3 regions of the Desulfotomaculum sp. 1211_IL3151 genome follow, and region 1 is predicted to be linked to each of the others. Evidence: riboswitches for the same ligand, from Rfam matches in the RefSeq annotation. Region 1 holds a riboswitch; each other region holds the start of a gene.
What was found. Region 1 has a riboswitch for cyclic di-AMP ahead of V6C11_RS06295 (ABC transporter ATP-binding protein). Riboswitches for the same ligand answer to the same signal wherever they lie in the genome.
Positions count from the first base shown of each region.

Region 1 (10,419 bases):
TCTGGATGCTTTTTAAGGGTCTCAGAACGTACTAATGGAGCAGCATAATAGGGAGGGAAGAAATTTTTATCGTCCTCCAACAAAAACAAGTTATATTTGACCAACATCCCGTCTGTAGCAAAGGCATCGATGATATCCACTTGCCCTTCGGTCAGTGCTTTATATTTAAGGCCTGAATCCATCGCTTTGGTGCCTTTGAAGCTTAACTGATAGGTTTTCTGAAGCCCCTTCATCCCGTCATCGCGCTCTAAAAACTCCTGCATGGTACCAAAGTTAAGTTCCCCGGCTACAGCCTGTAGGTCGGAGATTTTTTTAAGATTATACTTTTGGGCTGTTTCCTGAGTCACCGCCAAAGCGTAGGTGTTGTTAAAACCAATGGATTCCATCCATTCCAGGTTATACTTTGTAGAAAATTCTTCTTTGACCTTATCATAAGCCTTTTGAGGGTCCGACAATACTTCTTCGCCCAGGATATTCACCAGGCCCGTACCGGTATACTCTACATAGACATCGGCACTGCCATTTTTAACGGCATTAAAACAAACATCCGTCCCGCCCAGAAAGGACTTGACGGTGATCTTCTGATCGGTGTGTTCCTCCAGCAACAGACCCAGCATATTGGCCATGATATCTTGCTCTGTAAAGTTTTTACCCACCACGGTGAGCCCTTTGTCATCTTTGGTTAGGCTGGAGCAACCCGCCAGAGTTGTCATCAGCAACACCAATAGAAGAACTCCCACCTTTTTTAATCTCGTGATTTGCATTAAGCCAGCTCCTTTTACTCTATTTGTGTTTCTACTAAGCCGCTTGTTGTTTTTTCAGTCGCAAGCCCTGCGGTGTAATATACCAATCAACCCAGGCCAACAGCAGATCAAACAGAACCGCCAAAACTGCTGCCGGAATGGCTCCTGCCAAGATCACCCCGGTATCCACCATCGCAATCCCCCGCAAAATGAGATCACCCAAACCACCGGCGCCAATGAAGGCAGCTAGGGTGGCTACACCAATGATCATTACGGTGGCAGTTCGAATGCCGGCAAAGATCACCGACCGAGCCAGAGGCAGTTCCACTATCACCAGCCTCTGGGCATTTGTCATACCCATACCACGGCCTGCCTCTAATAAGGATTTATCCACATCCAAAATTCCTGTGTAGGTGTTGCGTAAGATAGGCAACAGCCCATACAAAGCCATCGCAATAATGGCAGGGAGCGAGCCGATACCAAACACCGGAATCATAAAGCCCAACAAGGCTAAGCTAGGGATGGTTTGAATCACTGAAACAACCCCCAGCACCAAACCAGCTAATTTACGCTGCCTGGTCAGAAAAATCCCCAGAGGTACCGCAAGGATAATGGCCCAAAACAAGGCCACCACTGAGAGTAAGATATGTTGTCCACTGGCCCGCAAAATATCTGGCCAGCGATCCACTAATACCAATAGCAATTCATTCATTAACTAGCCACCTCCTGAAGATAGGGTTTGGCCAAAACATCCACCAGGCTGGCCTGTGTCAGTAACCCTGCCAGTTTGCCGTCGGAAGTCAATACCGGCACGTAACCGTAGGGTGCTTCCTGTACCAGGGGAATCACTTGGGTTAAAGGGGTACCACTTTTAACGGTAACCGCATTGACCTGCTTGACATCGGCAATGCAAAGGGATTCGTCGGTGTAGCGGTGATAGATATCCGAAGTGCTGGTGATACCCAGATATTGTCCATTTTTATCGGTCACTACCAACCCTGTGACCCGCTTTTTGACCATAATTTGTACCGCTTCGGCCAATCCCCTAGAGGGTAGTACGGTTATGGGCTCCTTTAGCATCACATCATCCACCAAATAAGACAGATGGGGGGATAACCGCTTCTCTCCCAAAAATTCGCGCACGAAATCATTGGCAGGGTGTCGCAAGATTTGGTCGGGCTTTCCTTGTTGCACCACCTTACCTTCTTGCATGACAACAATTTGGTCCGCGATCTTTAGGGCTTCGTCCATATCGTGGGTTACAAAAACGATGGTTTTGTGAAGTTCTTCATTGAGCCGGATTAACTCATCCTGTAGTTGTTCTCGGGTAATGGGGTCCAATGCAGAGAAGGGTTCATCCATTAGGATGATAGGTGGTTCGCTCATCAAGGCCCGGGCTACTCCGATACGCTGCTGCTGACCTCCTGATAGCTCCGCAGGGTAGCGGTTTCGGTACAATTCCGGATCTAACCCAACCAATTTCAATAGTTCATCAACCTTAGCAATATCCATTGCCCTTTTACCAGACCTTAATCGAGGTACCAAATAAATGTTTTCTGCTATGGTCATGTGAGGAAAAAGTCCGATTTGTTGAATAACATAGCCTATGCCCCGCCGCAGTTCCACCGGATCGATGCCTTGGATATCTTGGCCGTTAACTAAAATTCTACCGGACGTGCTCTCGATCAAACGGTTAATCATCTTCATGGTGGTGGTTTTTCCACAACCTGAAGGACCAACCAGGACCACAATTTGTCCCTGCGGGATGCTTAGGTCCATGGCTTCGATCACCAGAGAGTTACCATATTTCTTACTTACCTTTTCAAACACAATCGCGTTTTGCAAACTTACTCCTCCTTTTCCCGGTATTAGAATAAAAAAAACCTCACTTAAATGAGGGTCAAAAAAGACAAACCCTAACGGGATGGCAGGAAAATAAAAAGACCCTGCCATATGAATAGGGTCAAAGTGGTAAAAATATTTTACTTAAAAAATAATTGACCCATCTATGCTGACGAGGTTAGCTGACGGACTCGGAAGATGGTTTCCTACTGTGCATTGCACTGATTCGCCCCAAAAAAGTGGTTCCCCCGCTTTCCAGTAATTAATTCTGGAAATTAAGCAAATGTAATTGTTACTATTACTATAAATCATTTAACAGATCCCGTCAAGCAACTCTATATGATAACAGCAGTTGTCGGTATGTTCTTTCAAATTGTTCTTTCAAATTGTTCTTTCAAATTGTTCTTTCAAATTGTTCTTTCAAATTGTTTTTTCATCTTTGAGCAGGCAAACATTTGAAGTTTTACTTTTTCTAAATCCGTGAGTTACTATACTTGTTTTGTGGGTCTATGACTCCCATAAAACACACCAATAATTCAGCCCTATCTTTTGTCCAAAAACAAAAAAACTTGAAAACAGCATAAAATACACCATTTTCAAGAATTTTTATTCTTATTTTCTTTCCTGTCTTATTTACCCTTTGAACCACTATTCGTCATCAGAATTATCGTCTCAACCTGTATTTCGTCAAACACTAATTCTTTCGCCTCTTTTTTGATCATGCAGCCTCTTATGCAGATGTGCCACAGCTGACAATTCTATAATACACTTTGGCCGTCAGCCCATAGACAATGGCGTAAAACAGTGCAAAAACCAATATTGTACCCGCCGTGCACCAAGCGAACAAACCCACATTGGTGAGATTCAGTACTGCCAGCAATTTGGTAATGATGGGAAAAGCGAAGGCAATATGGATCCCGGCGGTAACGAGGGGCAGGAAAAATACGATCAGGACCTGGCTACGGATCGAGTCTTTCACCTCTTCACGGCTCATTCCCACCTTCTGCATGATTTCAAAGCGGGCCTTATCGTCATACCCCTCCGAGACCTGCTTGTAATAGATGATCAGCACAGTGGCCATGATGAACAGCGCCCCCAAGAATATCCCCAGAAAGAACAAGCCTCCATAAATGGCGAAAAAGGATGCCTTTGCTGCCACCGGGGATTCGATCCTGCTGTCAGGATAATCACTGCCCACGGCAGTGCGGATGTCCTGGTAAACAGCTGAGATGTCAGCCTCGTTGGCGTCCAGGTCAAAGCCCAGATAATATTGATAACTGGATGGATCATAGCCGTTTTCTTCAGCCCGGGCCTTCTCCATGGCTTTGACTACATCCATATCCTTAACCACGATATAATAGTTGCCCATGATCGATACCCTGTCCAGGCTGTTTTCAAAAAACGAGTCCAGCCTTTCCTTGACTGTAAATGTCCGGTTAAGTACCGTCAGGGTATCTTCCTCATACACGTTGCGGCTGGAATAAATCATAATCTCATTGTCCCCCAAGCCCGCCGTTCTATTAGTCAGCCGGTTATAATCCTCTAGGGGAATCATATAAAACTGTCTGACTGAAGACGAGGCATTGGACATCTTGCTCTCATCCGTGATCACCGTGTCGCCCTCCTGATTGCCGGCAAAGGCCGCATACCTGTAGTCCAGCATAGCCTTCCCCTCCAGCCGGTGCTGGGCCAATACTTCGTGAACCGATGTCTGCAAGCCCTCGGCTGATTGATGGGCAGGTACGGGAGTGCTAATCATGATATTTTGGGGATACCGGGTGCGCAGCACGTCCTCCATCCCAATGTACAAGGACACCGTGGTGGACACCATCACCAGCACGGCAGTGGCCATGATGCAGATATTGGCCAAACCGACGGCGTTTTGCTTCATCCGATACATCATCCCCGCTACGGCGGTAAAATGCCGGGTCTGATAATAATACCCTTTGTTCCGGCGCAGCAGTTTGAGCACTGCGATGCTGCCTGCCGTAAACAAACAATAGGTGCCGACCATCACAAGGATGACGGCAATGAAAAATTTGTTCAGTGCGGCCAGAGGAGATTTGGTGATGAGGGAAATATAATACCCGCCGCCCAAGCTCAACATCCCGATCATCACCAAGGGCCATTTTGTTTTCGGCTCCTTCTCCCCCGTTTGACCACCCTTCAGGAGTTCAACAGGCTTAGCCAAATGGATTTGGCGCAAGGTATTGAGCAGCGTCAACAGGAAAATTCCCACGAACAGGAGCGGCACGGCAGCCAGAGCGGGGCCGGACACGGAAAAGCCCAGAGGCACCTCGAAGTTCAGGATTTTCAGCAGAACCATGAAGATCAGCTTGGAGAAAAGTATCCCGCCCAACAGGCCTGCCCCCAGGCTGATCACCGCCACATACAGGGTTTCGAACATCAATACTTTGGAGATATGCTTCTTCTCCATCCCCAGAATATTAAAAAGACCAAATTCCTTTTTGCGCCGTTTGATTAGAAAGCTGTGGGTATAGAAGAGAAAAATTGTCGCGAAAATGGCAATTACATAGGAGCCCAGGGAAAGGATCGTTTGCATATTGGATCCGCCAGCCATGTTTCCCAAATCCTCATTTTCAGACAGAAAAACCATAATGTAATACATCATCACCGTGCCGATGCAGGTCAGAATATAGGGCAGATGGGTTTGGGCATTCTTTTTCAGATTGGTGGCGGCCAGCTTGGCATAAAAGAATCTACTCATGACGCGCACCGCCTGTCGCCATGGTGATTAGGGTATCGGAGATTTTCTGGTACATAGCTTCATCCGACATCCCTGCTTTATATAGCTGGTGGAAGACTTCACCATCCTTAATAAACAGTACCCGTTTGGCATGGCTGGCCGCTTTTACGCTGTGGGTAACCATCAACAGGGTCTGCCCGTCCTGATTGATTTCCTTAAACAGGCGGAGTAAACCCTCAGCGGCCTGGGAATCCAGGGAACCGGTAGGCTCGTCCGCCAGAATCAGCTGGGGATTGGTAATCAGGGCGCGGGCTACCGCACAGCGCTGCTTCTGCCCTCCCGATACTTCATAAGGATATTGGGCCAGGATATCTTCGATGCCCAGCTTGCGGGCAATGGGCTGCAGGCGCCAGCTCATCTCCTCGTAGGACTTGCCGGACAGCACCAGAGGCAGGAAAATATTATCCTGCAAGGAGAAGGTATCCAGCAGATTAAAATCCTGAAACACAAAGCCGAGATTTTCCCGGCGGAAGGACGAAATCTCTTTTTCCTTGATGGTGCTAAGCCGTTTCCCCTTGAGCAAAACCTCACCGCTGGTGGGTTTGTCGAGGGAGGCCAGAATATTGAGCAGGGTCGTTTTGCCTGACCCCGATTCACCCATGATCGCCACATATTCACCCTGCTCCACGGAGAAGGACACATTGGATAAGGCCTGAACATGGCTGCCTCCAAAGCGGGTGGTATAGACTTTTTTAAGATTATTAACATCTAGAATAGTCATAATAAAGAACCTCCTTTGCTGAGTAGGTTCAGTATAGCAAAACTGGAAAATGCCCTGCCATAACTTTGGCTTACATTTTCCAGTTTAAGCTTACCCTTTTGTAAGGTAGTACATAATTACATTCAAAGGAGCATGGATTATGCAGGAATCTAAGGGAACCAGGCAAGCGCCCTTTATTCCATCACCATATCTATCCTATCCAGGCCTATCTTCACTTTCGTGCCCTTGCCCGGCTCCGCTTCGATCACAATGGTGTGGGATAGCTTGGTCAGGATCCGTTTGCACAGATAGAGACCGATCCCTGTGGACTTTTTATCCCTTCTGCCGTTATAACCGGTAAAGCCTTTTTCAAAGACTCGGGGCAGGTCTTCACCGGCAATGCCTATCCCTGTATCGGCAATCACCAGGGTTTTGGCACTGCCCCTTTCCATATAAATGGAGATCTTCCCCTCCCTCGTGTACTTCAAAGCATTGGACAAGATCTGCTCAATTACAAACACCAGCCACTTTTCATCGGTCAGCACGTCACAATTCAGCTCGGAGAAGTCCAGGCTGATTTTCCTGCGGATAAACATCTTGGCATATTTGCGCACCGCCTGCCGGACAAGGACATCCAGGGAATAGCGTTTCAGCACAAAATCGGAGGAAGGGCTCTCCAGCCGCAGGTATTGGAGCACCATTTCCACATACTGTTCAATTTTGAACAGCTCCATGGCCAGTTCGCTATTATGCTCCATGCTCTGAGCAGTACTCCGGTCATCCTCCGCTGGGGGGGAAGATTGGAGTAGAAGGCCCATGGCGGCGATAGGGGTTTTGATCTGATGAGCCCACAAAGTATAATAATCCACCAAATCGCTCCGCTCATTATCGGCCTGGGAAACCAGCCCGAGCTTATCCCGGTATACGACGGCGATCAGTTCCTGATACTCCTGTTCCAATAAGCCCTTAGGCTCAGGGAGCCCTGCCAGGCTGAACGTGATCTGTTTCTGCAAATCGCGGAGCACTCTGTATCGTTGATAATGGCGATGAAAATCCACCGTCAGGACCGGGAAGGCCAGGGCAGCACAGAGCAAAACACCATACAGCACCGCTTCCACCGGGAGATGATACAGATAAAACACCAACGCAAATACACCGGCAAAGATGCAATACAAAAAGATTCCCTTGCTATGCCCCTGGAGGTACTGCTTCCCCACTGCCCATAAGCTGATCTCTTTCATATCATGTCACCATATACCCTATCCCTTTTTTGGTCACAACAAACCTAGCCAATCCTGCCGCCTCCAATTTTTTGCGCAGCCGGCTCATGTTGACCGTCAGGGTGTTTTCGTCGATATAACTGTCCGTTTCCCACAGGCGAGCCATGATTGCTTCACGGCTGACTGCCTTCCCTTTATTCTCCATTAGCATTTTCAGGATCTTATAATCGTTCTTGCTCAGCTCAACCTTGATATCGTTATAGGTTAAAGAAGCATCACTGGTATTGAGGATGGCTCCCCGGTGCTCCAACAGATCGGTCTGTCCGGCAAAATCATAGGTCCGGCGCAGCATGGCCTGCACCTTGGCCGTCAGAACACTCAGGTCGAAAGGCTTGGCAATAAAATCATCACCGCCCATATTGATCGCCATGACGATGTTCATATTATCGGAAGCGGAGGAGATAAAGATGATCGGTACCTTGGACACCTTGCGGATCTCGCTGCACCAATGGTACCCATTGTAAAAAGGCAGCGAGATATCCAGGAGCACAAGATGGGGATTGTAAGAGACAAACAGAGACATCACCTGCTCGAAGTCGGTCACACATTCCCCTTCACACCCCCATGTCCCAATATGGTTTTTAATCACTTTGGCAATAACGGCATCGTCTTCGACAATCATGATCTTATGCATGAAGCAGTTCCTCCCTTTTCATGATACTATTCTATCATGGAAAAAGGGCAATAAAAAACCGGCCTGTACCCACATAAGAGCCGGAAGTTCATTGGACGAATACCGCCCTTAGAATTCATGAACATTGTGGCATGATGCCACCTCCTAAAATAAGGGTGCCCAGAGGGTGCATAGAAGCCATTGATATTTTCCCATAAATATGCTTTCATAGGTTTTTAAGATAAAATAGATTTTAGATAATCTAATAAATCAGATTTAGTCAAAGGGTCGGTATGGCCTAAAATACAATATTGGCAATCTGTACATTCTATCAGCCTATTCAATGCCTTTAATTTATCTTTATCCATATAACCATTGTTAAAGTAATCTTCACTTGTTGAATCTCCCAAAAACAATATTTTTTCTTCGGGAACATATATAAGAACCGTATCTTCCGAGTGGGGTGATTCTGCATGAAAAACCTTTGCAGTTATTCCGCCAAGATTAAGAGTAAGTTCTTTTTCAAATTGAATATCGGATAGAGCAATAACGATTTCCTTATTATTCGCATATTCCCTGTTCAGGCATTTATCGTCTTTCTTTAGAAATTGCATATATGCATTGTCGGACAGTTTGGCTTTCTCGCTTTCCAAAAACTCGTTCGTTTTATGGTGAGCAAGGGACAATCCGTGAATGTGGTGCATTCCAAACGTATGATCCCAGTGCCAATGAGTGATAACTGTAATATCTGGCTTTCTAAGTCCCTCAACTTCTAAGGACTTATAAAATTCATCAACATGATCTGCCGAATTTCCTGCATCAACGGCAAGTGCGATTTTATCGCCTTTTAGGTAAGCTAACATTGGACGGTCTGTTTCGGGCTGGTGTGGATAGTAAAATACTCTATCATTTATTTTTTTCAATCCCATTTGTTATCCCACCTTTCGGGTAATCAATCTTGAAGCAACGTTTCTTTCAATTCAGGCAATATGATTTGAGTTTGTACGTTTTGGTCATCTATTTGTGAAACAACTTCCCTGGTTCCCCCGCTTTCCAGTCATTAATTCTGGAAATTAAGCAAATGTCATTGTTACGATTACTATAAATCATTCCGCCAGACAACTCTATATGATAACATCAGTTGTCGTTATGTTTTTTCAAATTGTTTTTTCATCTTTGAGCAAGCAAATATTGAAGTTTTACTTTTTCTAAATCCGTGAGTTACGATACTTGTTTTGTGGGTCTATGATGCATTCTTAACTGAATTAGGCTCGATTAAAGAAATCTTCGAACTTTTTTACAGTATTCTCGGTACTTTTCCCCATATATCCTTTTTAACGATTCTTCCTCAAGCCGAATTTGACGATTAAAAAGCCAAATTCCAACCACCATATAAATCAAGAAGATCCAGTTTGGAATAATCAAAAATACCCCCATTAGTATTAGCCCAAATGCAGTATAGATTGGATTGCGACTAATCGAAAAAACGCCTGTGGTTATTAGTTCGCCCGGGTGTTCTTCGTCTATGCCCACACGAAAACTATTGCCAAATGAAATCAAGGCATAAACAAACAGTAAAATACCAATCCCGCAGAATGTTATGCCCAGCCAGCCAATGATTTCATTATTAAATAATTCGACACCAAGTTTAGGAAGATCAAATGCACTTGCAATTACAAGATAATAAAATAACAATGCAAATGGAGGAATCAAGAAATCCTTTTTATCCGCCTCACCAAACTTCATTGCTTTTATCCCTAGCTTCTTCATTTGGAAAGTACGAGATAAAACAAGTATGATAAGCAAAAGCAAGGTTGCTGCCGCTAAATATCGCTGCATAATCATTATTGAATTCAACCCCTTCTTTCTATCCTTCCCACGCACTCCACATGACGCGTATCTTGCAATAAAATTTCCCATAATAACTCATCCTATTCGATCGTTGCTTATCATACTAGGAAATACGGGGTGTGAAGGAAACCGTTTAACTTATCAAGACTTGTTAATGCTTGATGCTTTTTAGCAAAGAAATTTACGCCGCACAGGCACCCGGAAAGGAGCCAGTTGTTCACACTGCAACAACTGGCTCCTTTCATCGAAGAGGGCTACATGTGGAAACTCGGGTTATGTACTGCCGCCCGGCAAAACAATCCCCCTCCATACTTCTAATCGGAACCTAGTACCGAAACATACCACTAACGAGTGTATTGGTTTTTCAAGGTCTCTTAAAAACCCTTGCAATTATTCATTTAAATATGTGCTCACCCTGTCCTGAATCAACTGGGCAGTCGTTTCTGCTGTCTTCTGTCCCGTAAAGAAGGCCGCGGTTTCCTCCTGAACAATGGAAATAATCTCCTGGTCCGTTCCGATGTAGACGTTCGCTTGACTCAGCAGGTTTTCCATATAATCCACATCCTCCTGGGTGGGGGGTTGCAGTGTTATCGCTTGAGCTGGAATGCCGTTGTCCTTAATTC
Region 1 is NZ_JBAIYV010000026.1:124,024-134,442, reverse strand. It holds gene V6C11_RS06305 (glycine betaine ABC transporter substrate-binding protein) at 1-764, opposite strand, end outside; gene V6C11_RS06300 (ABC transporter permease) at 799-1,455, opposite strand; gene V6C11_RS06295 (ABC transporter ATP-binding protein) at 1,455-2,588, opposite strand; cyclic di-AMP (ydaO/yuaA leader) riboswitch at 2,738-2,877, opposite strand; gene V6C11_RS06290 (FtsX-like permease family protein) at 3,316-5,313, opposite strand; gene V6C11_RS06285 (ABC transporter ATP-binding protein) at 5,306-6,073, opposite strand; gene V6C11_RS06280 (sensor histidine kinase) at 6,247-7,293, opposite strand; gene V6C11_RS06275 (response regulator transcription factor) at 7,295-7,966, opposite strand; gene V6C11_RS06270 (MBL fold metallo-hydrolase) at 8,182-8,874, opposite strand; gene V6C11_RS06265 (methyltransferase family protein) at 9,221-9,865, opposite strand; gene V6C11_RS06260 (ABC transporter substrate-binding protein) at 10,187-10,419, opposite strand, start outside.

Region 2 (10,419 bases), on a different contig from region 1:
TAAAGTGATTACAGAGGGTAATCCCAGGATACATCTGACCGTCACTTGGTTCAATGGCTGTGGCAATTTTGGCTATGATCTCTGGTGCCAATTCCTGTCCAAAGGCTCTGGCTGTGGCCAAGCAAGCAGCGGCTATATCTGCAGTACTACTGCCCATGCCTTTGCTCTCCGGCAGCATAGAACTCCTTTTGATCGATACCAAAGAATGCTTTTTTCCTAAGTATTCTAAGGTCATCTTCAGTGCACGACAGGATTTGTCCAGTGACCCATGATAGTCACCATTTTCGCTAAGCTCAACTATAACTTCACTCCAGAAATCTATGGGACACGTAATAAGGTAAGATTCTCCTTTAATCGTGCCTTGTACCAGCTCACCACAGGTTCCCGGGGCTGCGGCAAAACCACGTAAAATCACAGTATTCTTGCTTCTTGACCCATCGGGATATATAACATCACCCACGCCTAAATCATCTCCCCTAAAGCTCCGTAGGTCTCACCTGTCATGCCACCTACCCATCATTACAGGGTAGTCTAACCTGTGTAGCTAAGTAATAAAGTTGACATATGTTAACATTATCACATATATGATCACATGCAATCGCTTTTAGTTTTTAGCCTTTTAGCTAAAATATTTGGTCTTTAAATCGCTAATGGCTAATATGCCCGATCTTTTTGACGATGCTTGGGTACCTATAGTTCCGAAAAATCAACAAAAGTATGTAAAAATAGGTCATCCGACCTACCATCCGTCTTAATTTTCCATCCCTATTTCTTTGCCCTGGTTAACCCGATCCAAAATAATTTCTGCAATTCTTCGATCCACCCCTAGGTGCGGTGCCAACTGAAAGGTAATATGGGGATAAAGCCTTTTTTGTGCTTGTAATAGTATTGGTAAGTCTTGTTGAATATGGCTTCCCCATGTTAGTAACAAGGGGACGACAATGATCACTTTAACTCCCTGCTGATTCATTTCCTCCACGATTTGGGGCAGGGTTGGTTCAGCAAACTGGAGAAAACCGGTCTCTACCTTAGCATCTGTTTCTACGGTCTTAACCTGCTCCGTAATCTGAAAAACTTCCCGATTTGCCTCTTGATATCTACTGCCATGTCCCAATATAATTACACCTTTTTGCACGCTTGTCCCTCCGTTTAGCCTTTAGCCCTTTGCTGTTAGCTATTGGCTAAAGACTTCCTTGCCGTTAACGATCCATCAAAGAATGAAAACCCAGCGTCATCCTGAGTGATAGCGAAGGATCTTGGGGCTAACCTTCCAAGGATAGGAAAGATCCTTCGCTATCGCTCAGGATGACATCGCTGATGGTTTAAGTCCCTAAGACCCACGGCCCATGACGAATGGCTAATACTTTAATGACTAACAGAAAAATTATAGTATAAGAGTACCGAGAATACAAGAAAAATCAAATCTTTGTGGTTTTTAGGATATTTTAATGGAGAAAAATTTTTCAAAAAGCCAGATCAAGGTTATAATAAGGTCAGTTTGATTTTTTCGAAAGGATGACAAAGTTTGACCCATTTCGAAGTAGACCCCTTCTTTTTTGCTTGGGGACCCATTACCATTCGTTGGTATGGCATTTTAATGATGGCAGCGGTACTGCTTGGTACTTGGTTAGCCATCCGTGAAGCTCGCCGGGTAGGGGTAAAAGAAGATGATATTATTGATATGGTCTTAATCTGTGCTCCCCTCTCCTGGTTGGGTGCCCGGCTGTATTACGTGATTTTAGAGTGGAGCTACTATGGACAGCATCTAAGTGAAATACTTAAAATTTGGCATGGTGGTTTGGCTATTCACGGCGGGTTGATCACTGCAATTATTACGGGATACCTTTTTACCCGAATACGAGGCTTGCGTTTTTGGCAAATAAGCGATCTAGTTGCCCCCAGCTTCCCCTTGGGCCAGGCAATTGGACGCTGGGGAAACTATTTTAACCAAGAGGCCTATGGCTACCCCACGAACCTGCCCTGGGCCATGTACATTGACGGAGCTTACCGGCATCCTACCTTTTTATATGAATCCCTTTGGAACCTGCTAGTTTTTGCCTTTCTTATGTGGCGGCGGAAAAGGATCGATGCCTATGGTCAGCTATTTATGACCTATCTGGGTCTATATTCCCTGGGCCGTTTCTTTATTGAAGGCCTGCGGACCGATAGTTTAATGGTTGGTCCCCTGAGGGCCGCCCAGTTGGTTAGTCTTATCTTTATCATGTTGACAATCATTGGTTATATCTACCTTGGTAAACAATCGAATAAAGATAAAAGAAAACCCCTTCGCTGATGGGGTTTTTTATTTTTTATAATCTTTCTGGTGACCTAGTGAATCATTCCTACATAAGATGAGGTAACCGATAACAGTTAGCTTTAACTAACTATCATAAAAAATAGCCGTAGACCTTGGGCTTGTAGGGTCCCGTTCCCTGGCAACATTGGGAGTTATCCAAGAATGTAAATTCTTCGGCCTTAAATTGTTTATCCTATTGTTAGCCAAGGCTAAGTTTATGGGTAATTTAAGTTAGGAGGTTGATGTCTAGATGAAAGAAATTCAGGGAGCGCTTAGCACAAGCCAAATTATTCCTCTTTACCAATTGCCTGTTGGTAAAGGGGCAATCGTAAATTCTATTGAGGCGGAGGGTATCACTAAAAGGAGAATGCTGGATCTGGGACTGGTGCCAGGCACAAGGATCGAAACCCTTCGGGTAAGCCCTGCGGGAGACCCTAAGGCTTATAAAATAAGAGGTGCGGTTATTGCCTTTAGAAAGGAAGAAAGCATTCAAATAATGGTGAATTACAAGGAGGACTAAATACATGGGTTTGACAAATCAGTCCTGTGGTTCCAGGGCAAAAAGAGAAATCTTTCATCGGGGGCGGGCAAAAGTTGATTATGTAATTGCGCTGGCTGGTAACCCCAATACCGGAAAAAGCACTGTTTTTAATGCTTTAACCGGCCTAAACCAACACACAGGTAACTGGCCCGGTAAAACGGTCATAAGGGCTGAGGGTAAGTTTATGAACCAGGGTTTGATCTATAATTTAATTGACCTTCCCGGTACTTATTCCTTACTTGCAAACTCCGCAGAAGAACAGGTGGCCAGAGACTACCTCTGCTTCAACAAACCAGATGCCACTGTGGTTGTGATTGACGCCACCTGTGTCGAAAGAAACTTAAACCTGGTGTTACAGGTACTTGAAATTACCCCCAAGGTCGTGGTCTGTGTAAATTTAATGGATGAAGCAAAAAAGAAGAAAATTAGTGTCGACATCAAAGGCTTAGCCAACATTTTAGGTGTGCCAGTGGCGGCAACTGCCGCCCGGGATGGTGAGGGCTTGGAACAATTAACAAACACGATCACAGATGTGGTCAAAGGAACAATTAAAATCAATCCCTATATCGTTCGGTACCCTGAACCACTGGAAAAGGCCATCGCACAAATAGAACCACAAGTTAGGCTGTTAGTTGGAGAAAAATTTAATAGCCGCTGGCTGGCCTTACGACTATTGGATAATGACACTGCAATCATTAAAGCGCTAAAGAAAATGTTCCCCCAGGAGGAAGGTTTCCGATCAAAAACAGGGGGTGAGCCTGGGCATGAACCAGCATTGCTCCAGCAAATTAGATGATATTTTATCTCAGACCAGGCATTTGAATCCCCAGGGGGCTATTAACATTAATGATACCATTGTGGCTGGTATTTATAACGCAGCCGAGGAAATTACCAACCTCGTTGTCAGGCAACAGGAAAAACCCCGAATTGATTGGGATAGAACTTTGGATGATATTTTAACCTCTAGGGTCTGGGGCTTCCCCTCCATGCTCCTATTATTAAGTGCAATTTTCTGGCTTACGATAACCGGAGCAAATTACCCCTCGGAGTTATTGGCCACAGGACTTTTTTGGGTTCAGGATCGGTTAACAGATTTTTGCCATTATCTGAAAGCACCAGAATGGGTTAACGGCCTTTTTGTTGAGGGTGTCTACCGGAGTTTGGCCTGGGTTGTCTCTGTCATGCTGCCACCAATGGCCATCTTCTTTCCCTGCTTTACCCTGCTTGAAGATATGGGCTATCTACCCAGGGTAGCCTTTAACCTTGACCGTTTTTTTAAAAAGGCTGGTACCCACGGCAAGCAAGCCCTAACCATGAGTATGGGCTTCGGCTGTAACGCCGCTGGTATTGTTGCTTGCAGGATCATTGAATCTCCCCGCGAACGATTGATTGCCATGTTAACGAACAATTTTGTGCCATGTAACGGACGCTTTCCTACCCTGATCGCCCTGGCCAGTTTATTGGTCTTGGGGCTAGGCACTACCTTTGGTGCCACCTTCATTGTGGTTGGGGTGGTAATGCTGGGTATTCTCATGACCTTGTTTGTTTCTTGGCTATTGTCTAAAACACTATTAAAAGGAATACCTTCTTCCTTTACCTTGGAACTTCCACCCTACCGTAAACCACAGGTGGCAAAAATTATTGTCCGTTCCATTTTTGATCGAACAATTTTTGTACTGGGCCGTGCCATTTGCATGGCGGCACCGGCCGGTGCTGTTATTTGGCTGTTGGCCAATATCGATCTGGGTAACCATAGTATTCTGATCCATATTGCTAACTTTTTTAATTCCTTTGGTCAGCTTATCGGTTTAGACGGCTTTATCCTAACAGCCTTCATTCTTGGCCTGCCGGCTAATGAAATTGTATTGCCTATTTTAATCATGAGTTACCTGGCATCAGGTACCATGCTTGAACTGAACAGTATCCAGGCATTGCAACAATTATTTGTGGTTGAACACGGTTGGACCTGGCTCACTGCGGTTTGTATGATGTTGTTTTCACTATTGCATTTCCCCTGCAGTACGACCCTTTGGACCATCTGGCGTGAATCAGCTAGCATTAAATGGACCATCTTGGCGGCTATCCTTCCACTCTCGATTGCCTGCGCAGTATGTTTTATCGTTGCCCAATCTGCCAGACTCTTGGGACTGGTTTAATCGGTTGGATTACTACCCTTTGCTATATTTTCTAAAATCATCTAACCAAGATGGATGTTGTTCCGTGAATTTAACAAAGTTTATGATTGCCGTTACAGTTGGTAGAGAAAGATAGTGTTCCATTGCCTCCGCCTCAGCTGCCACATCACACTGGGAACCAATTAAACGTAAAAACTCCCGTATAATCCTATTTCTCTCTACTAAAAAGTGTCCTAATTCCTTGCCTTTATTCGTTAAGACAATATCCTTATAGGGACGATAATGAATGTATTGGCTTTCATTTAGTTTCTGTAAGGCTCTGGTGACAGATGGCAAACTGACTGTAAGGCAGGCAGCAATATCTGTAACCCGTATGGATTGACCACTTTGACTAAGACGGTAAATCTCTTCCAAGTAATCTTCTAAACTGGGAGACAACATAAAAACACCCCCTCTATTTACAATATAGAAGCAAAAAAGAATTATTCCTTTCCTTTTGTTTCTATGTTATCAATTTCAAAGGTGGGATGGTCATGGAAAACTATTTCTTTGGTGTGGTTATATCCTTAGGGGTATTCTTTTTAAATCATATCTTAAAAGAGCTGAGTCGTCGTAAATTTACACAGGATATTAAACTACACTTCGAGTATGAACAATCCAATACAAATAACTAGCTCTTCAATGCAAAAAAGGAGTGCGGCTAAACTACTTGCAAGTAGTTTAGCCGCACTCCTTTTTGATGGGGCTGCAAATTCAAAAATTTCCAATGGGACGGCCTTATTTCTGGATCACACTTTCATTTCTTGGTAACGGTTGGTCATAAATGGCATGCCCAGTTTCCAGGGGCTTTTGCTCAACCAAAAGCTTCACACTTTTGTATTGGGGTAGCTCCGTTAGTGTATTAACCAGTGAATTTACAGTAATAAGCTCCCCGGTGGACCCCTGTAAATTGACAAAGGCCTGGTTAAAGTTAAGAATCAGGGTATCACCTTCGGCTTTATAGTCGATTAACTCTGTTCCCTGGGGTAAAACTGCTGCATATTTTTCTGGCTTATTAAGCTCATTAACCAGAGCAATCACCATGTCATTGGGCTTATCAATTTCCCGTTCCACTGGTACTAAGGCATCGGCATTTTCATTAGCAAAATACAACGTAATCTTTACCTTTCCCTTTGCCGGGTCTTGGGATTGGGTCCCGGTTTGTTTTTGAGGTTGCTGTTCCTTTGTATTATCAACACAACCAGCAAAGATTAAGGAAAGGATAATCATTAAAAAAAACGCAATTCTTTTCATATGCTTGCCTCCTAACAGATAGATTTGCAAATCAGTCAAAGTTTAACATATAGGCAACAAAATTACCAGAAAAAATAGATCCTACTCTTACAAACTATGACGGCGGGGAGGTATATTTGTCACGCTTAAAGTGCTGTTCGCCATTAGCTGTTAGCCCTCTAAGGGCAATGGCAAAGTTAGAATCAATGACCTGCGAATAATCCAAACTGGGTACCCCTTGATATTAATTTTTTACCACGTAATACAAAACAAAGATAACACCCGTTATTGGAGGCGCCCCAATAGTAGGTGTACTGTTAAAGATCTTTGAAAGGAGAATGATTTTGAAAAAAATTGCTAAAATTACAGCTACTATCCTTACAGTTTGTATGTGTTCAACATTATTAGCAGGGGCTGCCTGGGCTGACAACGATAAAAAAGATAAGAAGGTGGCACCAGGCTTACAAAAGAAAATGGTGCAATATACCTATACTAGCAACTTTAAAGATATTAAAAACCATTGGGCCAAGTATGAAATTGAAAAACTACAGTTAACGGGTATAATGAAAGGTTATGAGGATAAAAGTTTTAAACCCCAACAATCCGTATCAAAAAACGAAGCCATTGCCATTATTATGAGAGTGGTAGACCATCAAGGGACCGACAGCGACAAAGCCGAATTGATTCAAAATATTTTCCCCAGTTGGATGGGTGTGGCTCCACTGCAAGCCTATGATGCAGGAATTCTTGCTGATTGGGAACTAACCAAATGGCTTGGCAATAAGCCAGCCACTCGTATTGAGGTAGCCATGTGGTTAAGTCGTGCCGCCGGAGATGAAAATATCTCTTTAAAGGAGATGCTTTCCTTTGCTAAGGATGCTAACCAACTAAAGAAGGATGAATTAATATATGTTGCCTCCATGTATAATAAAGGTATTATGAAAGGTACGCCGGATGGCTATTTAAATCCCTTTAAGCCCATTTCCAGGGGTGAATTTGCGGTGATGATCAGCCGTTTCATTGACGTCGCTGATTTAGAGGATAACACCGATAAAGAAAAACAAACAGAAGACTACATTCAAAAACTAACCCCTAGCCACAATGCTAAGATTGATGTTGACACCAAGGAATTTACCGTTCGGTTTGAAGAAGCGATGGGCTATACAAAGGGTAATGATTTAGAGGATTTAGTTGATGCAGTGAACATGTATAAGTACAGTGGCGGGAAATGGGTCGCTGCTAATATTGAGTACGCCGTTGTCTTCACCAAAAACAATGACAAACTGCAGATTAAATTGGCTAACAACAAAAAACTGGACAGTAACACCAAGTATTGCATTACGATTAACGATGGTATTCTTGTAGAAACTGATACTAAGGATCATGTCTTCACCGGCCTTAAAAAGGGAGAATGGTGCTTTACCACCGAGGCTGCCGAACTGGCTGTTAATAAGGTAAAAGCAACCAATGCTACCACCATCGTTATTGAATTTAACCAGACCATCCAAAAAGGTGACGACTTCTCTGCCAATGGTTCCGGCATCCATGTAATGGCCGGGAATAAGGAACTTGATATTGATGCTGCCAGCATTAGCGGTAGTAAGTTAACACTTACCCTAGACGATGATGACCGTTTGGAAGATGATGAAGATTATACCGTATGGTTTGCAGAAGATATCGTGGAAGGTTTCGAGATTGAGGAATCGGACGCCATAGAATTTACCTACTAAGCTAAAAGAAGGCACCCTGCTGGGTGTCTTCTACTGTCTATGGGCCATGAGCTAAAGACCCTTCCCAAAGTATTTTACAACCAGGTGCCTGGCTCTTGGCCGCAGCAAAACCCTTCAAACTAAGATAACCTAACAGCGGGCAAGTGCCTGGCACCGTCGAATGACTAAGCCATTTTTCAAGGCAGCTAACTGCTAACGGCTACTATGCTAATGGCTAAATATAAAAGCCCCGGAGCTTACTCCAGGGCTTTAACTTATTACTTTAAAATTCGATTGGCCCCACGATATTTAGGAGACCAGTAGCTATCAGAAAGAGAATCAATACGTATACCACGGGAGGAAGAGGAGTGAATAAATTGACTGTTCCCCATATAAATACCAGAATGGTTAATACCAGCACCACCGGTATTAAAGAATACTAGATCCCCTGGTCGCAACTCGGCTTTTTTAATGGCAACACCTGCATGATATTGACCGGCGGCGGTATGAACCAAATCAAAACCAAAGTTTTTAAAAACATAACGTACATAGCCTGAACAATCAAAACCCGCAGGACTTTCTCCACCGGAACGGTATTTAACACCAACATATTGCTTAGCATAATCTAAAACGGCTACGGCACGGTCTACTACACCCCTGGAAGTTTCGGGATCTTCGGTACGGGGTCTAACGGCCTGGTTGGCTGATTGATCAGGCACATCTAGCACCTGGCCAATTTGCAAACTATCACTTTCGAGGTTATTCAGTTGTTTAACGTTCTCCACCGAGGTTCCGCAACGATTGGCAATGGACCACAATGTATCACCACTTTGTACAGTCACCTGAGCTGCATCGGCAAAACCAACCCACACCACTATGGCCATACACACAGAGCTAGCCAGCACTGCCATCTTTTTAAGCAACGACAATGATGTTTTCCCCACTTTCTACACCTACGGAGTTAGCTGACGGGTTCGGACAGAAAGTTTGCCCGCTACCAATGGTAGTTAACCCCATAAAAATGGTTCCCCCGTTTTCAATGAAATTCGGCGTTCTTCTTATTTTATTAACAAATTCGCCAAAAGGTACCAATTTCCTTCCAAAAAAATAAACTTTTTTGTCAGACTAAGCCAATTTTGGCCTTTGGTCCCTCCTTTCTTTCCGACTTAACCACCTATTTCATATTTTTCCTATTTGGAGGGAATAATGTTTTGGAACGTCTATTTCATTTATTAGGTGACAGTCTATGACATTAACCCACGCCACCTGGAACTGTGCCAAGGTTATGTTATCCTTAACCTTGCCCTTTCAGGTTATTATAAAAACTGACCGACCGCGTAATACCCATGACTTTTGCAATCAACAGGCCCTTGAGATATTAAAAAAAGATGGCCTTCAAGGTGAAGGTCGCATCCTTCAGTCCTATTTGGAAGCACTGAACCGAGGGTCCCACTGGAGTGACCAGGGCTTTAAAAACATTAGTCATTATTATAACCATGCTAAAGCCACTGGCCTCTGGCACGGCCCTGATGCACCAACGGAATGCAGCTATTATTTTGAGCGTTCCATCAAATATTGGCAATCAGGACACCGGGAAAAATCTATTTTTTATTTGGGTGCCGCCTGCCACATTTTACAGGACTTGTGTGTACCCCATCACGCCTGCGGTCTGGTACTAAGCGGTCATAAATTTTTTGAGGATTGGTCCAGAGACAACTATCATGATTTTGTCGTAAGATTAGAAGGTATTTACCATGTTGCACCCCACGCCTGCGGTTGGGTAAAGGAAAATGCCCGGATCTCATCCCATTACCTGCCTGAACTAATCCAGCAAAAAGGCCTTGCCTCGGTTGAAAGGGTAGCTGGCATCCTGCTGCAACGAACCCAAAGAGTCACCGCGGGTTTTCTTAGTTTCTTTTTCCAGCGCATAAAAAACCCCACCCTGGGAAGGTGAAGTTTTTCTAACAATTCTATAATTTAATAAAGCCTAACCCATTTAGAATAATAATGATGATCGCTATGGGTGCCACGAAGCGGATAGCAGCAAAGTAAAAACTTATCCTTGATCTATTATTTAAACTACCGCCATTCGAAACTTCATCAAAAATCTCCCAACGACTAAGCTTCCATCCCGCAAATATGGCAAAAAACAAACCGGTTAAGGGCATCATTAGATTATCTGTTAAATAACTGTAAAAATTAAATAGATTCAGGTTAAATAGCTGAACATCAGCCAACAAACTGTTGGACAGGGTCGCCGTGCTGCCTACGGCAGCCATAACCAGCCCTGTAAATATGGTTGCTTTGGTTCTGGACCAGCCTCTGTCCTCTGTGAGATAAGCCACAGGAGAGTTAAAAAGGGAAATCATCGCGCCCATGGCAGCGATAGCAGCTAAAATAAAGAAGATGGTTAAAAATACTTGCCCGAAGGGCATGGCGTTAAAAACCATCGGTATCGTTATAAAA
Region 2 is NZ_JBAIYV010000051.1:164,525-174,943, forward strand. It holds gene V6C11_RS15030 (GHMP family kinase ATP-binding protein) at 1-460, opposite strand, end outside; gene V6C11_RS15035 (sirohydrochlorin chelatase) at 752-1,135, opposite strand; gene lgt (prolipoprotein diacylglyceryl transferase) at 1,526-2,293, shown strand; gene V6C11_RS15045 (FeoA family protein) at 2,547-2,816, shown strand; gene V6C11_RS15050 (FeoB small GTPase domain-containing protein) at 2,821-3,633, shown strand; gene V6C11_RS15055 (nucleoside recognition domain-containing protein) at 3,602-4,993, shown strand; gene V6C11_RS15060 (metal-dependent transcriptional regulator) at 5,006-5,413, opposite strand; gene V6C11_RS15065 (GerMN domain-containing protein) at 5,750-6,265, opposite strand; gene V6C11_RS15070 (S-layer homology domain-containing protein) at 6,589-7,974, shown strand; gene V6C11_RS15075 (C40 family peptidase) at 8,232-8,882, opposite strand; cyclic di-AMP (ydaO/yuaA leader) riboswitch at 8,888-9,015, opposite strand; gene V6C11_RS15080 (zinc dependent phospholipase C family protein) at 9,200-9,907, shown strand; gene V6C11_RS15085 (sodium-dependent transporter) at 9,924-10,419, opposite strand, start outside.
Region 2: it holds a riboswitch for cyclic di-AMP, as region 1 does, so the genes downstream of both, V6C11_RS15075 (C40 family peptidase) here and V6C11_RS06295 (ABC transporter ATP-binding protein) in region 1, are expected to answer to the same signal.

Region 3 (10,419 bases), on a different contig from region 1:
CCAAGGCAGCATTTTCAAGGGAACCAGTGCTGGTTAGTGCTCTTACTGGCCAGGGGATAAGTGAGTTAAAAGCAGCCATTGTCAAAACAGCTCCGGCAAACTGGGATGACCGGGTAATTGTAGGTGACCTATTAAATCCCGGGGATACGGTTGTGCTAGTAACACCCATTGATACAGCAGCACCTAAAGGACGTTTGATTTTACCCCAGGTGCAAACCATCAGAGATATTCTGGACCACCAGGCAATGGCCTATGTTGTTAAAGAGAGCGAGCTAAGGGAATGTCTGGGCAATCTAAATAAAAAACCCAAGCTAGTTATTACCGACTCCCAGGCCTTTAAAGAAGTAGCGAGAGATACACCGGAGGATATTCAATTAACATCCTTTTCGATACTCTTTGCCCGGTATAAGGGGGACTTAGAGACATTGGTGGCAGGGGCAAAGGCTATTGGTAATTTGCAACCAGGTGACAAGGTGTTAATTTCCGAAGCCTGCACCCACCATCGTATGGAAGATGATATTGGTACGAAAAAAATACCCGGTTGGTTACAAAAAATTGTTGGCGGAGATTTAGAATTTCACTGGAGCAGTGGCCACAGCTTTCCCGAGGATTTGACCGAGTACAAACTGGTGGTGCACTGCGGGGCCTGTATGATCAATGGAAGGCAGATGTTGTCCCGGATGATGCAAGTACAGCAGTCAGGTGTACCCATGGTCAATTATGGCGTCTGTATTGCCTATATCATGGGAATCTTACATCGGGCTTTATCACCCTTTCCAACCATTCAAGCAATGTTAGCTGACCAAAATTCATAAACGAAGGGGGAACTGCCTTGGGGGAAAATTTTAGCCTGGCCCTAGCTAAAGCGGCCACAGGTGATAAATTATCCAGGCAGCAGATCATCGATTTATTAGGTGCACTGCCAGGAGAAGAAGAAAACCAGTTATTTAAGTTGGCGGATCAAGTAAGAAAACAACATTTTGGTGACGAGGTGCACCTCAGGGGAATCATCGAATTCTCCAATTATTGTCGTAATGACTGTTATTATTGTGGTCTCAGGAGAAGCAATAAACAAATTCAAAGATACCGTATACCCCTGGCGGAGATCATTAAAACAGCTCAATATGCCGCAGAACTGGGGTATGGTACCATTGTTTTGCAGTCAGGGGAAGATCCCCATTACAGCGGTTCCGAACTGGCAGAGATCATTCGGCAAGTGAGGCAGGCCGGCAATTTTGCCATCACAGCCTGTGTGGGAGAACGCAGCAGAGAGGATTTTGCTCGGATGAAAGAAGCAGGAGCGGATCGCTACCTGCTCAAACATGAGACCGCAGATCCCAATTTATTTACGCAGCTTAGGCCAGCAACCACCCTGGTGGAAAGAATAAAAAAAATTGGCTGGTTAAAGGAATTAGGCTATCAAGTGGGTTCTGGCAATATTGTGGGGCTGCCTGGTCAAACAGTGGCAACACTGGCAGAGGATATCCTTTTATTAAGGGATTTAGATGTTGAAATGGCGGGCCTCGGACCCTTTGTACCGCATCATCAGACACCGCTAAGGGATAGCAAACCAGGGGATCTTAGCTTAACCCTAAAAACCCTTGCCGTGGCCCGGCTGGTGCTTCCCCAAACCCATTTACCGGCCACCACAGCAATAGGGACTTTACACCCTGCGGGACGTCAAATGGCCCTCGGCTGTGGTGCCAATGTGATTATGCCCAACTTATCTCCGGAAAGTTACCGTGAAAAATATCAAATTTATCCGGACAAGGCCGGTAGTAAAGAAAACCCCGCTGAATCCCACCGCAAGATTACCGCCTTGTTAACAGAGGTGGGACGAAGCATTAGTACAGGACGGGGCGATAGCCCAAAGGAAAAATTTAAGAATGAGAGGTAGGGGAAAGGCATGTCCATTAACAAAGCGGATATTTACCAGCATCAATGGGAAGCTGCGGATTTTATCAACGAGGGAACCATAAACAGCCTATTGGAAGAGGGGAAAAAAGCTGCACCGGCCAGAGTGCGGGAAATTATCGAGAAGGCCAGGGAAGCAAAGGGTTTGACACCGGCAGAAGTAGCAATTCTCCTGCAAAATGACGATCAGGAATTACTGGATTTAATGTTTAAGGTTGCCGGTGAAATAAAATTGAAAATCTATGGTAAAAGACTGGTCATGTTTGCTCCCTTGTATATCAGTGATCACTGTGTCAACAACTGTGTTTATTGTGGTTATCGTAGAGATCATCAATTCAACCGGCGTAAATTAAGCCAAGCGGAAGTGGCAGAGGAAGTAAAGATTTTAGAATCCCTGGGCCATAAGAGATTGGCCCTGGAAGCAGGAGAGCATCCTGGTGAATGCTCCATTGAGTATGTTTTGGAATGCCTAAAAACCATTTACAGTTTGAAATTTGAAAACGGCAGTATCCGCCGCTGCAACGTAAACATAGCTGCCACCACCATCGAAGAATATCAGCTGCTAAGGGAAGCAGGTATCGGAACCTATATCCTTTTCCAAGAAACATACCATCGGGAAACCTATAAAAATATGCACCCCAGTGGTCCCAAGGCTGATTACGATTGGCATACCACGGCCCATGATCGAGCGATGTTAGGGGGCATTGATGATGTAGGCTTTGGTGCTTTGTTTGGCCTATACGACTATAAATTTGAGGTCATGGGCTTGATGCTGCATGCTCAACACCTTGAGGAACGTTTTGGCGTAGGGCCTCACACCATATCCGTGCCCCGTCTGCGTCCAGCTCAGGGCATCGACTACGAAAGCTTCCCGTATTTGGTTAAGGACGAGGAATTTGCGAAGATAGTTGCTATTGTTCGTCTGGCTGTTCCCTATACCGGACTTATTTTATCCACCCGCGAGCGACCGGAGCAGAGGGATATGCTGCTGAACTACGGTGTATCTCAAATATCCGCCGGCTCCTGTACCGGGGTAGGTGGTTATAAAAAGGAACAAGAAAAGCAAAATTGCACCAGCGGCAGCTGTGGCGAAGAAGAATCACCGCAATTTTATGTTGACGACCACCGCCATCCCGATGATGTATTGCGCAATGTTTGTCAATCTGGCTGGCTTCCCAGTTATTGCACAGCCTGTTACCGCAAGGGCCGTACGGGTGATCGCTTTATGGCTTTGGCAAAAAGCGGGGAGATTCAAAACGTCTGCCAACCCAATGCAATTCTTACCTTTAAAGAATATTTAATTGACTATGCATCCCCAGAGACAAGGGCAGTTGGTGAGGAGACTATCCGCCAACATTTAGCAGAAATTAAAAATGATCAGATTAGAAATTTGACGGAAGCGAGAGTAAAACAAATTGAGGACGGGGAACGGGATCTTTATTTCTAAGATTTAATTAACAAAATATAATTCCACAGGGACTGTGTTTTACGGTGCAGTTCCTGTTTTTTTTATTAAGCCGGGACTTTCCCTATTTTCCTGCCTGACCAGGGGCAAGTGTGCCAAGTTTTTCTAAAAAGCCTTTTGCTTTTTTGGATACGGGGTTATAATATGTAGCTAGTATAATATATTATGGAGGAGCTTATTGTGGTAAATCATGACCTACATCTGGCAAGGTATGTTACCATTGCTGCAGATATAGCCGAACGAATTGTCCGGGGAGAATATCAGGAAGGGCAAAAAATATTTGGCCGATCCACTTTGGCAGGAAAATATAGTGTTTCACCGGAAACCATCAGACGAGCACTAACCCTCTTACAAGAGGTGGGCATCGTTGATGTGGTTCCTGGTATTGGTGTGGTGGTTAAGTCTGTTTCAGCGGCTCAAAAATACTTGGATGATTTTGATCAGCGGATGGTTTTGACTGGTATCCATGAAAAATTACATGAACTATTAAAGGAAAGAGACCGTGTAAATGGTGAAATTTCAAGACTTTTAGAAGACTTATTACAACACACCTACCATTTGGAAAGCCGTTTAAATAAAATTGAAGATTGGAAGGTCTTACCCGATTCCATTCTGGTCGGAAAAACATTGGCCCAAAGCAGGCTCAATGAAAGTAAAGTATTGGCGATTGTTCGCAAAGGGCAAGGGGATATTGTTGACCCTGCTCCAGATAGTCGTATTTTGGCCGGGGATATTATAACCGTGTATGGACACCTAAATGCTTCTGACAATGAAGGTTTAATAAGGGTTTAAAAGGAAATTTGAAAGGTAATTCCCTTCGGAATGCCTTTCTTTTTTATTTACATACAGGCAACTTACATGGTAAAATGAGTTGTGACAACTTACAAAAACTAGATAAATGTTTGTAGGAGCTGAATCCTGTTCATACAGGAGCGGAGGACCCGATTTTTGGGGTGAATCTGATTATATTCAGTAGGGTTTTAACCTTTCGACCCGAACCCTTCAGCTAACTTCGTAAGCTATAAAGAAAGGGGGTTTTTTTATGTCTGTACATTTAATTTCAGAAGATTTTCGGTCGGAACAAACTAAAAGAAAAATAGCACTTAAAAGGGCCAAGGAGTTAAAATCAAACATTAGTGGTTACCTGGAGAACAAGGTTAACATACGTAATGGTTTTGAAATTCAGGAGCAGTATAACCTTGCTAAAAAGAATATTCTGAATTTTTTTCAGGCGGATGAGAAACAATGGCAGGATTGGCGTTGGCAAATGGCCAAGCGAATTAAAGATGTTAAGGTTCTAAGTCAACTGGTTGATCTTACAACTGATGAAAAAGAAGCAATCGAAAAGGTTGGGCGTCAATACCGTTGGGCTGTTTCTCCCTATTATATGGCCCTGGCAATGGCCAGTGGGCATGGCGGCCCTGTATGGCTGCAGGCTGTCCCCTGTGTAGAAGAAATTTTGGATCGCTATGGCGTTGAAGACCCTATGGGAGAAGAATATACTTCACCTGTGCCGGGGGTGACCAGAAGATACCCGGATCGTCTTATTATTAATGTTACGAACCAATGTGCGATGTATTGTCGACATTGCCAAAGGCGTAGAAATATTGGCGAAATTGATGTTCACAAATCAAAACAGGTGCTGCAAGGAGCACTGCAGTATATCAGAGAGAACACTGAAATAAGGGATGTCTTAATAACAGGCGGCGATGCCTTGTTATTATCAGATAAACAAATTGATTGGCTGCTCACGGAATTAGATAATATTCCCCATGTGGAAATAAAACGAATCGGTACCAGAACACCTGTCACAATGCCCCAAAGAATTACACCGGAACTTTGCAGTATTTTAGAAAGCCACCCACCGCTTTATATCAATACACAGTTTAATAGTCCCTTGGAAGTTACACCTGAGGCAAAAAAGGCCTGCGATATGTTGGTTAAGGCAGGCGTAGTCCTTGGTAATCAGGCTGTTTTATTAAAAGACATTAATAATCAACCAGATGTCATGAAGAGATTAAACCAGAGTCTATTGACCATCCGTGTTCGGCCCTACTATATTTTTCATGCTAAGGCAGTAAAGGGAACCAGGCATTTTATCACTGGTGTTGATGATGGTATTGCTATTATGGAACAACTGAGAGGCTATACATCTGGACTTGCTGTTCCCACTTATATTATTAATGCACCCAATGGCTATGGGAAAACACCCATATTGCCACAGTATATTCTAGAGAATAAGGATGAGCAGGTAGTCATGCGAACCTGGGAAAAGAGGGTTATTTCCTATAATGTTACTGGTAAACACTAAGTTTTTAGACCTGTCATAATAGTATGACAGGTTTATTTTTTACCCTTGACACGAACATAGGTTTGGTAATAAAATAATAAAAACAAATGTTCGGGAGGAGTCATGATGAAAAGTGCGGAGATGGTGATGGATTTTTCTATAACGCATCAACTGGTATGTGAAGAAACGGAAGCCGATCTATATGAAGGTACCCGTCAGTGGTTAGAGGGGGATGACTCAATTTTTGTCAAGAGATTTGGCCTGGCGGTAATTTGTTTTTCGGGCTTATATTTTATGGGACAAGTATTCAGGATTTTGTTTAATTAATAGCCCGCTACCGGGTTATTTTTTTTTGCCAATGCGCCATACTAGGGTTAGCCGATAGTAGATAGGGGGAATCCGGTGACCAGAGTATATGTGTTGGGGGCCGGTGCAGGAGCAGCATACAGAGGCTCATATCTTGGTGAAACAAGCCCGGTGGCTAAAAATTTCTTTCAAAAGGCCATGCGGGTTATTAATATTCATCAAATCAGAGAGAGGTACTATGAAGATGAAGATATGACTTATAATCATATATTTCAGTTTATTGAGAGATTATGGGGTGTTTCTAGGAATGAGGTAAGTAATTCCAACCTGGATATGGAAGAAGTATTAACTTTATTAAATATTGAAATGGAAGAGGACCAACCAGGACGGGAAAGACTTTTAAAGGCCTATGAGGAGTATCTGCTGCTAATGGCACTGACCTTTGATAAAATTTTATACGGGGATCTTTGTCCCTACCATAGCAAAATAGCGGCCTCCTTAAATCCCGGAGATACGATTATATCTTTTAACTATGAATTACTAATGGATTACGCTTTACTTAGGGCAAACTTACAAAGGAAAATGTGGTGCATCCAAGATGGTTACGGTATTTCTTGCCGATATTTAAGTGGATCAATAATGCCCCTTCACTCTAAGCATCAGAATGACTCGGGGCCGGCTAATTGTGCCAAGGTAAAATTACTTAAACTTCATGGTTCTTTAAATTGGTTGTACTGTCCCCAGTGTGGTCAGCTCTATGCCTATGAACATAGTGATGGGGGAGGACACAGTGTGGTAATAAATGGTATAGCCAATATGATTCAGTGCACCTCCCAACATTGCTGCAACAAACTTAGTAGAGTCATTATTCCACCCACCTTAATGAAAAACTACCAATCGATCCCTTTTATTCCGGAGTTATGGCACCAAGCCCGCAGGGCACTGGGGTTTGCATCGGAAATTGTTGTTATTGGCTATTCTTTTCCCACAACCGATTTTCGATCCAATTGGATGTTTCGCAAGGCTATGGTGGATAACAAAGAACTTAAAAAGGTAACAATTGTGGATAAGGCAGAAGGATATCAATTGGAAACATTGTTAGATAAACATAAGAGTATTTTTAGGGTTAAAGATGTTGATTTTTACCCCGATATTGGTGCCTTTACGCAGACACTGAAGTAAATCAGCTTAAAACTCTTGGGTTCTTGAGCCTTGGGCTTTTAATGCATGTAGATATTATTTAGGGGAATGATAAAGAAAATTCCCACCCGTCGCTTGTGGGAGGCGCGGAAAGGTTAACGGGTAAAGGTGTCAACAAAACCACTGGAAAAACCGACACCCGGGAAAAGGTATGGGGTTGCCTTTTCAGGGCTCCCTGTCAATGGCAGGGGGTCTTATTTAGTGCATCATATTTATTAAATGTGATATAATATTTATTGATAAATCAATTTATTAGGAGTATAATTAAAGTGACAAAAAGTAATTCTTACCTAATTAGATAATTAATTAGGTAAGAACGGTTACCTACATATTTTTAAGGAGGGATACCGTATGACACAATTTATTAAAACCTGTCCTAACTGCGGCCAAAATCTAGTAGAGAAACTTCAAAATGTTGATGTAAAACAAGACCTAAAAGCTTGTTACGCCGAGAGCATCCCGGTACTTGTATGTGAGAACCCTACCTGTACCAACCAGGAAAAGTATTATAGCCCCTTTTCATTCAATCTATTAAAAATGAAATGTCCGGAAATCAATAAATGGTAGAAGGTCTTACCCGGCAAAGCCGGGTTTTTTTATATCTTTTAATGGGAATTGATCCGGACTGATAAAAAATCTATAATTAAAGCAGAATTCATAGCTAAGGGAGTGCTACAATGAAAATTGGCAGTATTGAAAAACCAACCTTTGAAAAATTCCGGGAGAGTTTTTTACAGCTAATGGAGCAATTCACAGAAAAAGAACCAAACCCCTATGATGATTGGTTGGAGATTGCTGATAGTGAAATCAGAGAAAGCATCATTCGCCAGTTTATTCAAAGCAATGAGCAACAATATGGCTTTGAAATAGTCTTACAGGGGAAGCTCGCCAATAGGGAAGGTTCTGTTGAGGGCGTGGTTGGGGAACTATATCATGTGTTTTCTACCATGTTTTTAGTAGAGGTTATTAATTCTAAAATTCGTTCAGGGGAAAAGCGGGTTGATATATAAGCCCGCTTTGCTATTGGCCGTTAGTATTGGCCCTTACTAACCTGAAACATGCCCTAAGCCCAAAAGCTGTCAGCTATCTGCCGTCAGCTTTTGGGCTTAGAGGTATTTCTTTTGGGTCGGTTAAGTTGTAGGGGTGACCTGTGGTCACTCCTTCCTTCGTGTTTCAGGTATAAAAAAACCAGGCAATATGTGCCTGGTTTAAATGGTGCGGTCGAGAGGACTTGAACCTCCACACCCTGACGGGCATAAGAACCTGAATCTTACGCGTCTGCCAATTCCGCCACGACCGCATGTTTATAGGATTGAATTACATGTCCTACCGACAAAAGTTATTATACATCACTTCAAATGGACATGCAATAGCGAAATAAAGTATTATTTTGTGTTTTTAGCCATTTAGCTATTAGCTGTGTGCTTCTAGTAGAAAAACAGATGATTGTGCTAGTAAAATATTTCAGACATAAAAAATAACCAGGTATTCGTACCTGGTTTAAATGGTACGAGTGGCGATACAGCATTTTTTCAAAAAACCCCGTAAAATCAAGAGTTTATAGGCAGTTGAAAGCAGTATTTACATAAATATGCAGTGAACAATAAGTTCTGCGCTTTAGGAGTGTTTGATGAAATTTGCGCTGATAAGGCGAATTTATATTTTCTTCAAAAAATGCTTGACTATTACCTTGGGTATTGGCTTAAGATTTTATTGGGGTGATAAATATGTTAATAAATCAAGTTAGCAAAACAACAGGCTTAACTAAAAAAGCAATAGAGTATTATACTTTGCAAGAATTGATTTCTCCGTCCGTTTTAAATAACGGATATAGGGATTATAGCAAAAATGACATTGGTGATTTTGTTATATTCCGGTTCGAGAGGACGGAGCTAAGGTAAATTTATCATACTGTGTATTGTAATTATAATGTGGAGTCTTGCAGCAGCGGTGCGTACATCATAATAGCGTGGTTCTCAGTCACAAATTCATCATCTATCAAGACATTGTTCCAGTCATATTTTTTTCGAAAGATCAGATTATGTCTTGTATAGCCACCCCAATACTCGGATTGAATAATATGTTTTTTTTCGTATACTTTATATTTATATTCAGGTGGTGCGTTTGACCGCCAAGTTCCTTTTAATTCATTTTCTGTAATTTCTATGCAAAGTTGAAAAGATTGGTCTGTATTGTTCTTTATCATCAAGTCACCGTAATTGTAAAAACAGGTTGCCCCGCTCCCAAACGGCTGTGTCCTGTTTGAGTCTGGGAAAACGTCGTAGCCATGACGGTGACGCTCCGTTATTGTCAGTGGAGTATGAAGCGTCATCCAGTATATCAGGTTGGACAATTGGCATAAACCGCCGCCAATTCCGGCCTTGAAAGTGCCATTTTGCAGGACCATGCCTTTTAGGTATCCTTTGCGCTTTGTCGGTCTGCCTATCCGTTTCCAGTATGAAAAGGTTTCTCCCGGATGTATTGTTACGTGATTCACTTTGGGTACAGCAATCTTCAAATTTGTAATCTTATTATATTGCAGGTACATATCCACATCCTTTAGTTTTCTTAATAACGGAGTAGAGTGACAAAAGTGTTCGTATTCTAACAGAGTTTTATCTATATGCGCAAATTGAATACCGCCCAATATCCAAAAAACATATCTTTTGAACGTATAATAAGCGCTGCCCAGCATTAACCTGGCAGAGGTTCTATTTTTCGGTTTTTCGATTGGCTTTTGCATTGCGCCACCTCACGCATTATATAATAATGCTAGCTAAGTCAATTTCCGTTTTGCAATAGGCTACAGCCATACCCTGTGCTCGTTGCCCATTGTACCACGTCTTGCACACGAAAAGAAGGCATACCTTCCCTTAACGGAAAGTGGAGTTACGTTGCAAATAAAATTTCATGCTGCGAGCGTCAGCGAACCGCCGCCATGCACCCATTTCCCCCATGCACCGGGAGGAACCACCATATTTCGCCTATGTTCATCACCCAAAATTCGTGCCGCCTTGTTCAAAGATACAAGGTCGAATGCGGCATGATCGTAATAGATACCAATGTCAATATCCGATGTCTGGGAATGTGTACCCCTTGTACGCGAGACGCCAAGCACAACAGCCTCAATCCCTGAAATCTCGGTCAAAGCGGTTACCACTTTATCCAATACAGCTCTGATTTCATCCATACATAACTCACCATACCTTCGTTACTATAAACAATTAGGCTAAAACAGACACAT
Region 3 is NZ_JBAIYV010000058.1:36,304-46,722, reverse strand. It holds gene hydF ([FeFe] hydrogenase H-cluster maturation GTPase HydF) at 1-815, shown strand, start outside; gene hydE ([FeFe] hydrogenase H-cluster radical SAM maturase HydE) at 833-1,897, shown strand; gene hydG ([FeFe] hydrogenase H-cluster radical SAM maturase HydG) at 1,907-3,361, shown strand; gene V6C11_RS16200 (GntR family transcriptional regulator) at 3,560-4,171, shown strand; cyclic di-AMP (ydaO/yuaA leader) riboswitch at 4,279-4,415, shown strand; gene eam (glutamate 2,3-aminomutase) at 4,422-5,690, shown strand; gene V6C11_RS16190 (hypothetical protein) at 5,796-5,996, shown strand; gene V6C11_RS16185 (hypothetical protein) at 6,072-7,157, shown strand; gene V6C11_RS16180 (hypothetical protein) at 7,527-7,742, shown strand; gene V6C11_RS16175 (hypothetical protein) at 7,853-8,185, shown strand; tRNA gene V6C11_RS16170 (tRNA-Leu) at 8,389-8,475, opposite strand; gene V6C11_RS16165 (MerR family transcriptional regulator) at 8,903-9,076, shown strand; gene V6C11_RS16160 (VanW family protein) at 9,100-9,918, opposite strand; gene V6C11_RS16155 (nucleotidyltransferase domain-containing protein) at 10,084-10,365, opposite strand.
Region 3: it holds a riboswitch for cyclic di-AMP, as region 1 does, so the genes downstream of both, eam (glutamate 2,3-aminomutase) here and V6C11_RS06295 (ABC transporter ATP-binding protein) in region 1, are expected to answer to the same signal.